3 regions of the Spartinivicinus poritis genome follow, and region 1 is predicted to be linked to each of the others. Evidence: predicted binding sites of a transcription regulator. Region 1 holds the regulator's gene; each other region holds the start of a gene.

Region 1 (4,649 bases):
TAGGCGCAGGTTCAGCAGGTTTTTCTGGCGCAGCCGGTGCTGGCGCTGAGGTGCCAACTGGGCCACTACCATGTAATTGATCCAGCAGTGCTTCAAATTCATCTTCAGTAATGTCATCGCTGCCAGCCGCTGCAGCAGCTGCCGCTTTATCAGGTTCTTTAGCCTCTGACGATTCGTCTGCAACCGCATCTAACAGCTTTTCAAACTCTGCATCAGTGATATCTTCCCCTGCTTCAGCCCCGGCATTAGCAGTAGGTTGCTGGGGAGTGGGGGCTGGCTCAGGTGCAGCAGGAGGTGGTTCCGGTGGCGCCGCTTCTGCGGCAGGTGGTGCTTCAGCAGGTGCTGCGCCTTCTGGTTGGGCAAGTACTGATAGGGCTTTTAATAGCTCAGGGTCAGCAGGTGAAGGCTCAACACGATCCCTAACTTGGCTGAACATTTCATTAATTGAGTCTAATGCTTGTAATACAACATCCATTAGCTCGGTCGTTACTGACCGCTGGCCATTGCGTAAAATATCAAAAACATTTTCAGCCACATGACAGCAATCAACAAGGCTATTTAATTGAAGAAACCCTGCTCCTCCTTTAACGGTGTGGAACCCCCGGAAAATAGCATTTAATAAATCCATATCATCGGGGCTATTTTCCAGATCAACGAGCTGTTCAGAAAGCAGCTCTAAGATTTCTCCGGCTTCGACTAAAAAATCCTGCAGGATGTCTTCATCAGCCTCGAAACTCATGAGACAGCTCCCCTAAAACCCCAAACTAGAAAGCAAATCATCAACATCATCTTGGCCTGACACTACATCGACTCGCTCCTCTGCTTTAATTTGTGGACCTTCAGCAGCAATGGAATCTTCTTCTGTTGCTGTTATTTCATGCTCAATGCCAGTAATTTTATCTACCTGACCCGCCATTCTGACCAGATCAACTAAACTGTCTTCTACCTGCTGAACAAGTTCAACAACTCTTTTAATAACCTGACCAGTTAAATCCTGATAATTTTGTGCAACTAAAATTTCAGTTAAATTGCTATGGACTTGATTAACTTGTTTTTCACTACGATCTAAAAACTCATCCATCTGTTTATAGAGTTTTCTAAATTCATCCGGATTCATTTGCCGCTTGCGAATCTTAGTCCATTCATCCCTTAAGCTATGGGCATCTGACTTGAGCTCATCAATAATGGGCATGCTGTTATCAACCAAGTCCATGGTTGTATTCGCTGCACTTTCTGTCATTTTTGTTACGTATTCTAAACGATCAGATGCATCCACCATGTCAGACATGGCTTCTTTATCATCACTCGCCAGCCCAGCCTCTACATGAAAATTTCGAATCGATTCATGTAGTGCCCGGGTAAGTCTGCCCACCTCTTTGTATAAGCTTTTATCCCTGACTTCGTTAATTTCCTGAATAACTTCTATGGCATCTTTTAAATTGCCTTTTTCCAGATGCTCCACCATTTTTTGAGCCTGTTCTTTCAGGCTCGTTTCAAATTCAGTGGGCGCATGGTCTTTTAATTTATCAAGCAGCGACATATATACCTCTTAACCACCTGCTTCAACACGCTCAAAAATCTTTTCGATTTTCTCCTTCAACACCGCAGCAGTAAAAGGTTTTACTACATAGCCATTCACACCTGCCTGAGCAGCTTCAATAATTTGATCGCGCTTGGCTTCAGCAGTTACCATTAAAACAGGAAGTGTATTTAGTTTTGGGTCCGCCCTTACAGCTTTGAGTAAGTCAATGCCTGTCATACCCGGCATATTCCAGTCGGTCACCAGAAAATCAAAGCCACCACTTTGCAACATAGGTAGTGCAGTTTGCCCGTCATCTGCTTCTGACGTATTCGTGAAACCTAAGTCACGTAACAAATTTTTTATAATCCGTCTCATCGTAGAGAAATCATCTACGATCAGAATTTTCATATTTTTGTCCAAAGCGACCTCCATCAAGCCACATTGATGTTTGTGCTGAACATCTAACTTACTAGTCTAGTAGGTCATTAAGAGGGTGCCAGTCTATTCAACTGCCCAGTCTTGCAGACGCGCTCGAAGCCGAGCAGCCGCTTGACTGTGAAGCTGACTTACGCGTGACTCACTCACCCCCAATACCATGCCAATTTCCTTGAGGTTAAGCTCTTCGTCATAATAGAGTGAGAGCAATAACTGCTCTCGTTCCGGTAGTGTGGCAATGGCTTTAGCCAGTGCTTTTTTAAATTGCTCAGTTTGGTGTTTGGTTGGCGGTGATGATTGTTGTTGATCCGCTAACCAAGTGTGCCGTCCATCATGGCTACTCAGTAATTCTTCAAAGCTAAATAACCGGCTTGAGGCTGTATCACTTAACAGCTGATGGTATTCAGTTAAGCTCAATCCTAATTCTTCTGCAATTTCTCCATCTTTGGCGTCGCGTCCAAGCCTGGCTTCAAGCCCACTGATTGCTTCGGTAATCCGCCGACTATTGCGATGTACCGAGCGCGGTACCCAATCCCCTTTGCGAATTTCATCAAGCATCGCGCCACGAATGCGAATACCTGCATAGGTTTCAAACGTAGCACCTTTACTCCCATCATACTTTTTAGCAGCCTCTAACAGGCCTATCATACCGGCTTGTAATAAATCATCTAATTGCACCTGAGAAGGCAACCGTGCAGCTAAATGATGGGCGATTCGTTTCACCAAACCGGCATATTGCTCAATTAATTGCTGGTTAAATTGCTGTCCCGACTTAGAATACAAACCTGCTTCATTCGACACCATAAAATTGCCTATTATCTTCCTACTTCACCAGCAACCAGGTTTTCAATAAAAAATTCTAAATGACCACGCGGTGATGATGGGAGAGGAAAAGCATCGACTTTTTGTGCCAGCGCTCGAATTGCCACAGCGGCTTTAGAACGGGGGTAAATATCAATAACGGCGCGTTGGCGCAAAACAGCTTTCCGTACAGCCTCATCCAGCGGAATAGCACCCAAATATTGCAGCGCCACTTCTAAAAATCGATCAGTTACATTGACGAGTTTGTTATATATATTATGGCCTTCCTGCTGAGATCTCACCATATTGGCCACAACTCGAAACCGCAATAACCCATAATCACGGTGTAATAATTTAATCAAAGCGTAAGCATCAGTAATTGAGGTAGGCTCATCAGTAACAACAATAATTAATTCTTGTGCAGCTCGAACAAAACTAATGACTGTATCAGAAATACCTGCTGCGGTATCAATGATAAGCATGTCCAGTTGGTTACTGAGTTCGCTGAACGCTGAAATCATTCCAGCATGTTCCTGGGAACTCAGCTCAGTCATTTTTTGGGCACCAGAAGAAGCAGGAATAATTCGAATACCACCAGGGCCTTGTAAAATAATATCTCTTAGATCACAGCGTCCCGCCAGTACATCCGCCATATTCCGAGTTGGAGATAACCCCAATAAAATATCGACATTGGCCAACCCCAAGTCAGCATCTAGCAACATTACCCGACGCCCTAGTTCCGCCAATGCTATGCTCAAATTTACTGCTACATTTGTTTTACCTACGCCCCCTTTTGCTCCGGTTACTGCGACTACTTGTACTGGATGTTTGATCATATGCGGATTAATCCTGGTTATATCCTTTTAATGAATGGCTCATGGCATCAGCCGCCTGAAGCTCATTCATTGTCACGATACTCATCAACTGTCGAGTACAGACAATAAGGAACACGCTGTATAGAGGTAACCGAGACTCCCCTTAGCGCCTTATTTATTATTCTCATCCCCTTTCATTGGGCACAGGGCTATTAACCAACATTGGCTTGCATAGGAGGTGTTACAGCTACAGGATTAGCCTGCATATAAGCTGACATTAGCTCACTTTCTGCTAACTCAGCATGTTGACTGAGGGCCACTGCACGACTAATCAATTGATAAGCCCGTGCCTGATGAATATCGTCCGGAATCCGCTGGCCATCAGTGACATAAGACACCGCAAGGTGTTTATCCATGAGCAGCTCAATTGCCTCCCCCAGCCTGGAAGCCTCATCCAGTTTAGTTAACACCCCCCCTACTAACCGAGTTTGACTATATGTGTTATAAGCCACTTGCAGCACTTGTTGCTGGCTGGTTGTTGATAAAACCAGCAAGCCTCGCACCATTGGCCGCACCTGATTTAATATAGATAATTGTAGCTGCAATTTGGGATCTTGGTGATTAAGCCCAGCTGTATCAATTAAGACCAACGACTTTTTCTGAAAGCTATCTAATACTGTTTGTAATTGCTGGCCGTCCTCCACCACTTTAACCGGCACATTTAATATTTTACCTAAAGTTTTAATTTGGTCAGTGGCACCAATTCGAAAGGTATCCATGGTGACTAATGCCAGCTTATCCGTACCATGCTTTAATGCATAACGGGTAGCGAGTTTACCTATCGTCGTGGTTTTTCCTGCGCCAGTAGGCCCGACACAAGCAAAAATCCCCCCTTGATCGGTAATATCTTTAGAGGTGACAGGTAGTTTTTTCACAATATTGGCTAATAAATTTCGCCAGGCATCAAGCCCCTGTTGCTGTAGAGGTAAATTCGCCAGTAATTGTTGACAATAGTGACCACTAAAACCTATCGCCTGCAATTTTTTCCAAAGCTGCGCCTTAGCCGGATTTTGCTT
Region 2 (4,649 bases), on a different contig from region 1:
CGTTCCGTGGTGCGTTCTTGATTGATAAAGAAGGCGTTGTTCGTTCTCAAATCATTAATGATTTGCCACTAGGCCGTAATATGGATGAGCTGATCCGTTTAGTAGACGCACTACAGTTCCATGAAGAGCATGGAGAAGTGTGCCCAGCTGGCTGGAAAAAAGGTGACAAAGGTATGCAAGCTTCTCCAGAAGGTGTAGCTAAGTACCTTAGTGAAAGTGCTGAAGGGCTGTAATCCTTTTTAGTTGAATGCTACAAAAAAACCTGCCAATCTGGCAGGTTTTTTTATTTTTTAATCATTAACTGATGATAATGGCCATCCACCCAGCTGTTTCCATTGATTAACAATACAGCAAAATAGCTCAGCTGTTTTTCTGGCATCATATGCCGCAGAGTGAGCAGACTGATTACTAAACTCAATACCCGCTAACTGACAGGCTCTAGCTAATACCGTATGGCCAAATGCAAGCCCGGCTAAAGTAGCTGTATCGAAGCAGGAGAATGGATGAAACGGATTACGCTTAATTCCATTGCGCGCCGTTGCTTCATTAATAAAACTTAAGTCAAAAGTGGCATTATGGCCGACTAAAACGGCACGGGTGCATTCCTGGTACTTGAGCTCTTGGCGTATGGCTTTGAATATTTCCTTAAGGCAGTCAGCTTCTGCAACGGCTTTGCGCTCTGGAGCAAAAGGCTCAATTCCAGTAAATTCCAACGCAGATAACTCAATATTAGCGCCTAAAAAAGGTGCTACCTGAAAGCTGATTTCTTTCCCTGGTTGTAAGTAGCCCTGCTCATTCATTTTGATGAGTACTGCTGCAACCTCTAGTAATGCATCCGTTTTTGCGTTAAATCCACCTGTTTCTACATCAATAATTACAGGTAAAAAACCCCTAAAGCGGGTACTGATTAAGGGGTGTTGTTCAATCATTTCTGTCACTATACAGCCTTAATTATATGGTAGTAGCTATGGTCCATAACTACTTTGCAATAACTTGCCATTGAATGGTTTCATTTGCTCGTAATGGAATCAATGGCTGGTCTCCGAGCATGAGTTGTTCTGGTGCTTGCCAAGGTGTTTTGGCTAGGGTAATGGTGTCTTGGTTACGCGGTAGACCATAAAAGTCTGGACCATACCAGCTAGCAAAGGGTTCCAATTTTTCTAATGCATTGAGTTGTTCAAAGGCTTCTGCATAAAGCTCAATGGCAGCATAAGCGGTATAACAACCGGCACAACCACAACTACTTTCTTTAGCTGATTGAGTGTGAGGGGCTGAGTCAGTGCCTAAGAAAAACTTGGGGTTGCCACTGGTTGCTGCAGCTTGCAGTGCTTGCTGGTGAGTTTGGCGCTTAAGAATAGGTAAACAATAGTAGTGTGGTTTTATTCCACCCACTAGCATGTGGTTGCGGTTATACAACAGGTGGTGAGCAGTAATCGTGGCGGCAACATGATCAGAAGCTTCTTGGACAAAACTGACAGCATCTGCCGTAGTAATATGCTCAAGTACAACTTTAAGGGTAGGAAATTGCTTGACGATTTCACTCAGGTAGCGGTCAATAAATACTTTTTCCCGGTCAAATACATCAATATTATCATCTGTCACTTCACCATGGACGAGTAGCGGCATACCCGTTGCAGCCATTGCTTCTAATGCCGGATAGATTTTTTTTATGTCAGTAACACCGGAGTCGGAGTTAGTTGTTGCCCCTGCCGGATAAAGCTTAGCGGCATAGATATGCCCTGTCGTTTTTGCCTCATAGATCGTGTCAGGTGAGGTATTGTCAGTAAGATAGAGAGTCATTAACGGTTGCCAGACACGCTGGTCAGGCACTGCCGCTATAATTCGTTGCCGATAAGCTAAGGCTTGTGCAGGAGTGGTTACTGGAGGAACCAGATTAGGCATCACAATGACGCGTCCAAAATAGCAGCTGGCATCATTCACGGTCGTTTGTAACGCAGCACTGTCGCGTAAATGAATATGCCAGTCATCAGGCCGGGTAATGGTTAATGTGGTTGTCATCTGGGCTTTCCAGGTTGTTGGGTCTGTGATCAGGGAGGCATCTTACCCAAAGGGGCTTCACCTGGCTACTAACAACTTAATCAGGTAGTTATTTCAAGATTACTAGCAGCTAGCCGATATGCATAGTGGTACCTCTTTATTTTAAGAGGTGTCATTCGCATGAGCATAACTTTGTCAAAGGGGTTGTTATGTTGTTGGGGAAACAATGGCGAATCCTTGGCTTGATGGCATGGTGGTTATTAGCTGAGTGGGCAGTTTGGAACAGTAGCCAAGTGTTTGCGGCAACCTTTCGGGCTCCTTTAGATAATACCCAGTGGCAGTTAGAAGCGTCGATCTTTGAATGCACCTTAATTCAGGATATTCCTCGCTATGGTAAGGCTGTTTTTCGCCATCGTGCAGGGGAGCGGGTAGGCTTTAAGTTACTGAGCTGGAGCCGCCCCATGCAGCAAGGCAGTGCTGACCTTGGTGTGAGTGCACCTGCCTGGCGATTTGACCAAGGGGCAAAAGCCAAAGGCAAAGTAGCAGTATCAGGCAGTAAAGAACCTGTTGTGCTAGCAGGTGATTTGCCTAGCTGGATGATTAGTCAGCTAGCTCAGGGGATGTACCCTTCTTTTACCAATATGTCTTGGTATGGTGGAAACTTAGCAGAAAAAATTACGGTAGAAATTTCAGCGGTTAATTTCCAGCAGGTTTATACTAAGTACATCAACTGTCTTGCCAGTTTATTACCCGTTAATTTTGATCAAATACGGCGCTCAGCCATATTCTTTGGTACTAATGAAACTAAAGTACCCCGTGATGCAAAGCAGTTGCTGAATAATATTGCTATTTATATTAAAGCTGATCCCTCAGTCAAAGCGATGTACATTGATGGTCATACTGACTCATTGGGACGCCGCCTGTCCAATCGGGAGCTCTCGAAACAGCGGGCAGAATCAGTACGAAGCTATCTGCAAAAAAAAGGTATACCTGATGAAATGGTTGTCATGCGCTTTCATGGTGAGCGTTATCCTGTAGCAAAAAATAATACCGCTGAGAATCGAGCCCGAAATCGTCGGGTAACTATTAGGCTTGATAAAGAGCCCTTAAAAACACAAGTGGAAAACAGTGAGCAATCTGATGAAGCAAATGATCAGGAGGAGAAATCCTAGTCAGAGAGTCTTTAATATCTGATGAAATATTCGGGCTAGTGCAGCCCTTGGTTAGGCTGCAATGTGTAAGTTGGGTACCAGACGCCTGCTGACTTCTTGTTGGCTGTAGTAATCATGCTGTATGGCATACAGTGATGAGGTGACAATCTGATGACTGAACTCCCATCGAATAACTGCAATTTCATTATTAGCCAAGTATTGATTTGAAGGGCGAAACGCGCACTCAATAAAACTGGTTGGCTCTACATAAGGAGCAATAGGTACCAATAAGTCATCTATATCACCTTCAGGTGTGCTGATTAGCTCAATCTTATTTAGGTTGCCTGCCTGGTTAAAGGTGACAGCAAAATTGAAGCTACTAAACTCTGTCATGACAAAGGCATAAATATTATCAGGCGATATATCCTGGGGGTGATAGCAAAGTGCTTCTAGCAGTGGCTGAAACTGCTTTTTATTGACTAGAAACTGTGCACGATAATGCCACAGTGTTTCCCCCATTGCTTGCTTCTCCTCTATTCTATTCTTTCTAGGCAAAAGTAGTCGTTGTGTCTTTGGTTGCTTGCTTAATGACCTTTGCTATGAAAGGCGTTATCTACTGTCTAGCCTACTTTTACGACAGTTGCTGAATTATATTAATTTATCAGAAGGTTTTTCAAAGAAGACAACAGTAGTTACATAAGATTGAATTTGTGTTAATTAGTTCCCAATAAAAATATGACAAAACACAATTTGCTAGTCGTTAACGACTCAATCGGCCTGCTGAATTGAAACTGTATTTATTTACAGTATTTTAGCCAGAATTAGTTGACAGGTCATTACTTATTTTACGCATACACCACTAGGCTTAAGTCAGTTGCCGGTATAATATAGCGGGCTTGTAATATTGTATTACTAATACCGCTGCATTTTATAATCGCGCTTGGGGAATTGGTCGGAGCATTTTTGAATGAAGCAAGTGAATAAAGTCGTTTTAGCCTATTCTGGAGGGCTGGATACTTCCGTCATTGCTAAGTGGCTGGAAGAAACATACCGCTGTGAAGTGGTGACTTTTACGGCTGACTTAGGTCAAGGTGAAGAAGTAGAACCAGCTAGAGCCAAAGCGGAAGCCCTGGGGATAAAAGAAATCTTTATTGAAGATTTACGGGAAGAGTTTACCCGAGATTATGTGTTTCCGATGTTTCGAGCAAACACTATCTATGAAGGGGAATACCTGCTGGGTACTTCCATCGCTCGTCCATTAATAGCCAAGCGATTGGTTGAAATTGCCAATGAAACCGGAGCTGATGCTATTTCTCACGGAGCGACTGGTAAAGGTAATGACCAGGTGCGCTTTGAGCTGGGCGCTTATGCACTGAAACCAGGTATTCAAGTGATTGCTCCATGGCGTGAGTGGGATTTAAACTCACGGGAAAGCCTGTTAGCTTATTGTGAAAAGCATAATATTGTCGTAGAAAAGAAAAAGGGTAAATCACCTTATTC
Region 3 (4,649 bases), on a different contig from region 1:
AGAAAAGGGGTAGTGACCATGGACAAAATACTCACGGCTAACAGAATAGATTGTGTTTCCTGGTCAACCAGTTGTTGCTTACCCGCTAAAGCGATCAACGCTAGACAAAACTCACCACTTTGTGAGAGGTAAAGGCCGGTGGTTAATGCAGTTTCTCGTTGTTGGCCAAATAATTGAGCAAGCAAGGTAATTAATAAGCTTTTGACTAATAGTAGGCTAGCGGTAGCGAGGAGAATAATAAGCCAGTTTTGAGCAAATAAGTGCAAGTTAAGCATGGCACCCACTGAGACAAAAAACAGCCCTAGCAACACATCCCGGAAGGGTCTGATATCATGTTCAATCTGGTGTCTGTAGTGACTTTCACCTAGCATCATGCCAGCTAAAAAGCCTCCTAATGCCATTGATAAGGATAAAAAGTGGGTAATCCATCCTGCAAATAGAGCAATGACTAACACAGTGAGTAGGAAGAGCTCTTGGGAACGAACAGTAGCAACCTCATGAAATAACTTGGGTAATAAGAATTTACCAATAAGCAACATGGCAATAAAAAGCCCTATGCTTTTCCCTAAAGCAAGCAACACCGCATGGCCAAGTGCTTGATAACTGTCATTACCTAAGGCGGGAATTAAGGTTAAAAATAATACAGCAGCAATATCCTGAAAAATTAAAATAGCGATAGTGGTTTGGCCATGCTCTGTTCTTAACTCGTTATGCTCAGTCAGTTCTTTTGAAACTATGGCCGTTGAAGAAAGTGCCATACCAGCAGCGGCAAGAAGCGCAATGGCTATCGGTAGTTGCAATAACCACCCAATCAGAAATATAACAGCAGTGACTGAGAGTACTTGAGCGCCCCCCAAACCTAATACCATTCGACGCATAGCAGTCAGCTGCGCAAAAGAAAACTCCAAGCCAATCGAAAACAGTAAAAATACAACACCTATTTCAGCTAATAAGGCAATAGTTTGGTAATCAGCAATGCTATCGCTGACTGCAGGGCCAAGAATAATACCTACTGCCAGGTAACCTAAAATAGGCGGCATCCGCAGTTTATTCAGTACAGCAATTGCCATGACAGAGCAGGCAAAAATTAACAGCAGTTGATTGTAAAAAGAGAAATCCATAGCGAGTCCAGAGTTGGTGCCCTAAGGCCTATTTCAACGAAAGCAAAAACCCCTAAGAAGAAGGTTTTAATGATAATTCCGCTTGCTGGCCAAAGAGCGTGATATTTTGGCTTATTGTGCCTGTAATATAGGTAAACTGGCCACAGGCTTGATTATAAAATTTGCCAAATGTAGCACTTAGGTGGGTAATACCTGCAGGTAAATGGGGTAGAGTAGTGGTTGTATCGGCATCAATGAGCACTTTTTGCACGGGCTGTTTACCACTATAAAAAGTAATGACTGCATCCTGATTGAATAAGTTGGTTAATTTAAGCACCTGCTGACCAACTTGCTTACCCATTAACTCGCCACTAAACGGCTTACGTTGAGGGTATTGATTACAATTCAGCTTTTTCGCTGTGTGGGCATCGCCAAAACCAATGAGCGCCTCACGGGCAAAATAAGGCTTCTTGTTATAAATCACTTGTAGCCACGTTTTATCGATGACTTTAGTCACTTTAATTGGATGGTAACTAGCTAATAATACTTTGACGGGACTGGTTAGGTTGGCCGCGGTATAAAGCTTGGTTTCTGTTAGGGTGTAATGTAAGCCTAGTCGTTCATCAGTATAAAGTGGTGTAGGCCGAATTTTAAAAGGCTCTGATGGAAGATAAGACGGTTGTAGGGCAATGTTAATAACCCATGGTGTGATGATGAGGATAAGTAAACATAAAATTAATCCACCATGACTGACAGGCCAATACCAGGGAAATAAATTAGGAAGAGCTGGCTTGAGAGGGTTACCTAGGTTGTCTAACAACCGATAACAGCTTTGTTGGATGATCCGACTGGGTGGGGGGGTAAGCGACAATAGTTGATAAGCAAAATTAACCGCTTTGCCATAATCATGATGTTGATAAAGGGCTTTAACTAAAGTAAATAAAAGCTCAAGTTGTTTGTCTGGTTGATAGCCATTGGTGGCATTATGCCAAAAGGCTTTTAAAGTGTGCCAGGGCCCTGTCGGTAGTGACCACCATCCTAATATTAAGTTAAGGCAGTTGTACCATAAACTTAGTTGCCAGCTGCAACTTAAACACCAAACACCCTCAACTTGTCGTTGACGGCTTTTATAGAGCATTCCTATTACTTGGTGAAACTGCCGTTTAGTTAAGTTGATTTTACACTGGCCACAGCGTTGGCAGGTAGGTAAGGGTAGTGCCCCTGTTGCAGTCGTTGACGACAGATCGGATGATTTTGTGGTGGGAGTATTCACACCATAAGTTTTTGCAAGCTGCTGTTGGTTGCGCTTTACTTGTTCAGTAATATCAATGGCTGATTCAACGTGGTTTTCAGATATTGTCAGGGAAGGTTGCTGAAAATCTTTTATTAATAAACGATATGTTTGCTGTAGCTGCTGAAATGCTTCAGTGGTGTCTTGACTGGGGTTTTTGTCAGGATGGAGCCGCTTTGCATGATATCGGTAGGCCCTTTTGATGTCTTCTAAAGTGGCGTTGGGTGGTAGTTTTAATTGTGCTAACAGTTGCTGGCGGGAAAGTTTAGCCATAGTTGTTTTTCATTTTAGAAACCATCGGTGATAAGGGCTGGTTAAGTCAAACAAAATTATTATAGCTAATGGTTCAAGTGTTTAAAAAAACGTGCCGATACCTTTGTTAAGGAACTGCTACTAGATTAAGGGTGGCTCATATGTCATTTAACCCCACATCATTTAACCAGCCCAATGGGTTGTTACAGTCGTTGTATCAAGGGCTTGATAAGCAAACATCTTCTCAAAACCATAAAGCGCTTGAGCAGAGTCAGTCTGTTGTACCTTCATCATTGAATAACCTGGCAGAGCCAGACCCCTCAATTACAAAAGTACGGCCAGTCAATGAGTTCTCTGCCAATACGGTAGCAGGGAATGTATTGCAGTTTGTGGCTAGTCGGCTCACTAAGGAGGCTGCCAATGGCGCCACTGAAGAGCAGCTAACCCGCTTATTTGACCAGGCAATTACAGGGGTTCAGCAAGGATTTGCAGAAGCGAAGGAAGTCCTGGAAGCATTGGGTGGTTTATCAGAAACTATTGATCAGGGGGTGGATAACGCATTTCAGCAAATTGAGCGGGGATTAGCACAGCTTCGCGAACACTTTTTACCTACAACAACCAGTAGTGAGTCACCAGCAACTACAACCCCAGTTGAGACTGCACCAGTCACTGTACCGGATTTGTCAGGTAGTCAGCTAACCAGTCATGTACAAACAGCCAGTGTACTGAGTCAGCAAGATTTTTCATTCAAGGTGACCACCCGTGATGGCGATGTGGTCACTATTCAGGCTTCTGCTCTGGAAGCTTACCAATCGTTTGTTGGTCGTGCTCAAGCTCATCACAATGGCAGACAAACATTTGCTACAGAAGAAAGCTTTGAGTACTACCAGCATCAACAGTTTCAGCTCGCTATTAATGGAGAGTTGGATCTGGAAGAACAAGAGGCCATCAATGGTTTACTCAATGACGTGTTTACCCTCGCCAATGACTTTTATGAAGGTGACATCGCCACAGCATTTGAAAAAGCCTTGTCACTTAACTTTGATACCTCACAATTACAAGGCTTTGCACTTAATTTATATTCCGCAGAAGTACGGCAAGCGACTGATACTTACCAGTCAGTTGCAGGACTTCCCAGTGCAGCGGCAGGCTTACAGCCGTTAGCAGAATATGTGGAGCAACTGCAGCAAACCTATTTGAAAGCGGCAGAGCGCTTCAACCAGCCAGTTAACTTACTACAAGCGTTATTGACTAAAGCTGAAGACCTGTTTGCTGATGAAGGGGTGTTGATCCCTCGGTTAGCCGACGTTAGCCAGAAACTGCTAGAGCCATTAACCCGTTAGAGGATGGTGCAAGCTCCCTGACTTCGCTACACTTAGCGGCCTATTTGCCGCTAAGTGATTGTTATGCCCTCTGTTATCTTGTATACCACCACTGGTTGTCATTTATGTGATCAAGCATTGGCATTGTTACAGCCAGTGGCTGAACGCTATCATTTAACCATTACTACTCAAGAAATTGCCTTTGATCCAAAGCTATTTGATCGTTACGGCATCCGCATCCCCGTAATTGCTCTGGCAAATCAGCAGGCCGAGTTAGGTTGGCCTTTTACGGCTGAGGAGCTGGATCAATTTATTGTTGCCCAGCTTGAAGTGTTATGAGCATTAAATACTACGGGCGCTTTAAAGAGCTCGTTAGCTACTTATTAACGGGTGTTGTTGGTATAGGTATGTTTTTCTGGGTGGCCACTTATTCCAGCCAGCTATCGGCGAGTACAGTAATTGCTGTTAAAGATGATGCCCAGCAATGGGTGAAGCTGTCATCGCCAGCCAAACGTATCATTAGTTTAGCGCCTCATACGACAGAACTATTATTTGCAGCAGGTGCTGGTGATAAAGTCGTCGGGGTCATTAGCTATAGTAATTACCCTACGCAAGCGAAACAAATCACTCAGGTAGGGCGGTTTGATGCTATTGCAGTAGAAACCATTATCAGTTTACAGCCCG

What was found. Region 1 encodes FliA, which starts transcription of late flagellar genes. Its sites were predicted from a motif close to CTAAAGTTNNNNNNNNNNCNGCCGATA; they were not measured.
Region 2: a site for FliA is predicted at 2,112-2,138, ahead of ORQ98_RS10445 (flagellar protein MotY). Genes of this name have one in related genera too.
Region 3: a site for FliA is predicted at 2,738-2,764, ahead of ORQ98_RS25975 (DUF5610 domain-containing protein). Genes of this name have one in related genera too.

The regions. Positions count from the first base shown of each region.
Region 1 is NZ_JAPMOU010000005.1:97,942-102,590, reverse strand. It holds gene ORQ98_RS06035 (chemotaxis protein CheA) at 1-739, opposite strand, end outside; gene ORQ98_RS06030 (protein phosphatase CheZ) at 752-1,540, opposite strand; gene cheY (chemotaxis response regulator CheY) at 1,550-1,930, opposite strand; gene ORQ98_RS06020 (RNA polymerase sigma factor FliA) at 2,024-2,761, opposite strand; gene ORQ98_RS06015 (MinD/ParA family protein) at 2,773-3,594, opposite strand; gene flhF (flagellar biosynthesis GTPase FlhF) at 3,786-4,649, opposite strand, start outside.
Region 2 is NZ_JAPMOU010000010.1:138,987-143,635, reverse strand. It holds gene ORQ98_RS10460 (peroxiredoxin) at 1-233, shown strand, start outside; gene rnt (ribonuclease T) at 291-929, opposite strand; gene pyrC (dihydroorotase) at 979-2,019, opposite strand; gene ORQ98_RS10445 (flagellar protein MotY) at 2,208-3,170, shown strand; gene ORQ98_RS10440 (hypothetical protein) at 3,222-3,668, opposite strand; gene ORQ98_RS10435 (argininosuccinate synthase) at 4,117-4,649, shown strand, end outside.
Region 3 is NZ_JAPMOU010000063.1:6,934-11,582, forward strand. It holds gene ORQ98_RS25965 (monovalent cation:proton antiporter family protein) at 1-1,121, opposite strand, end outside; gene ORQ98_RS25970 (J domain-containing protein) at 1,174-2,664, opposite strand; gene ORQ98_RS25975 (DUF5610 domain-containing protein) at 2,805-3,986, shown strand; gene ORQ98_RS25980 (glutaredoxin family protein) at 4,050-4,304, shown strand; gene ORQ98_RS25985 (cobalamin-binding protein) at 4,301-4,649, shown strand, end outside.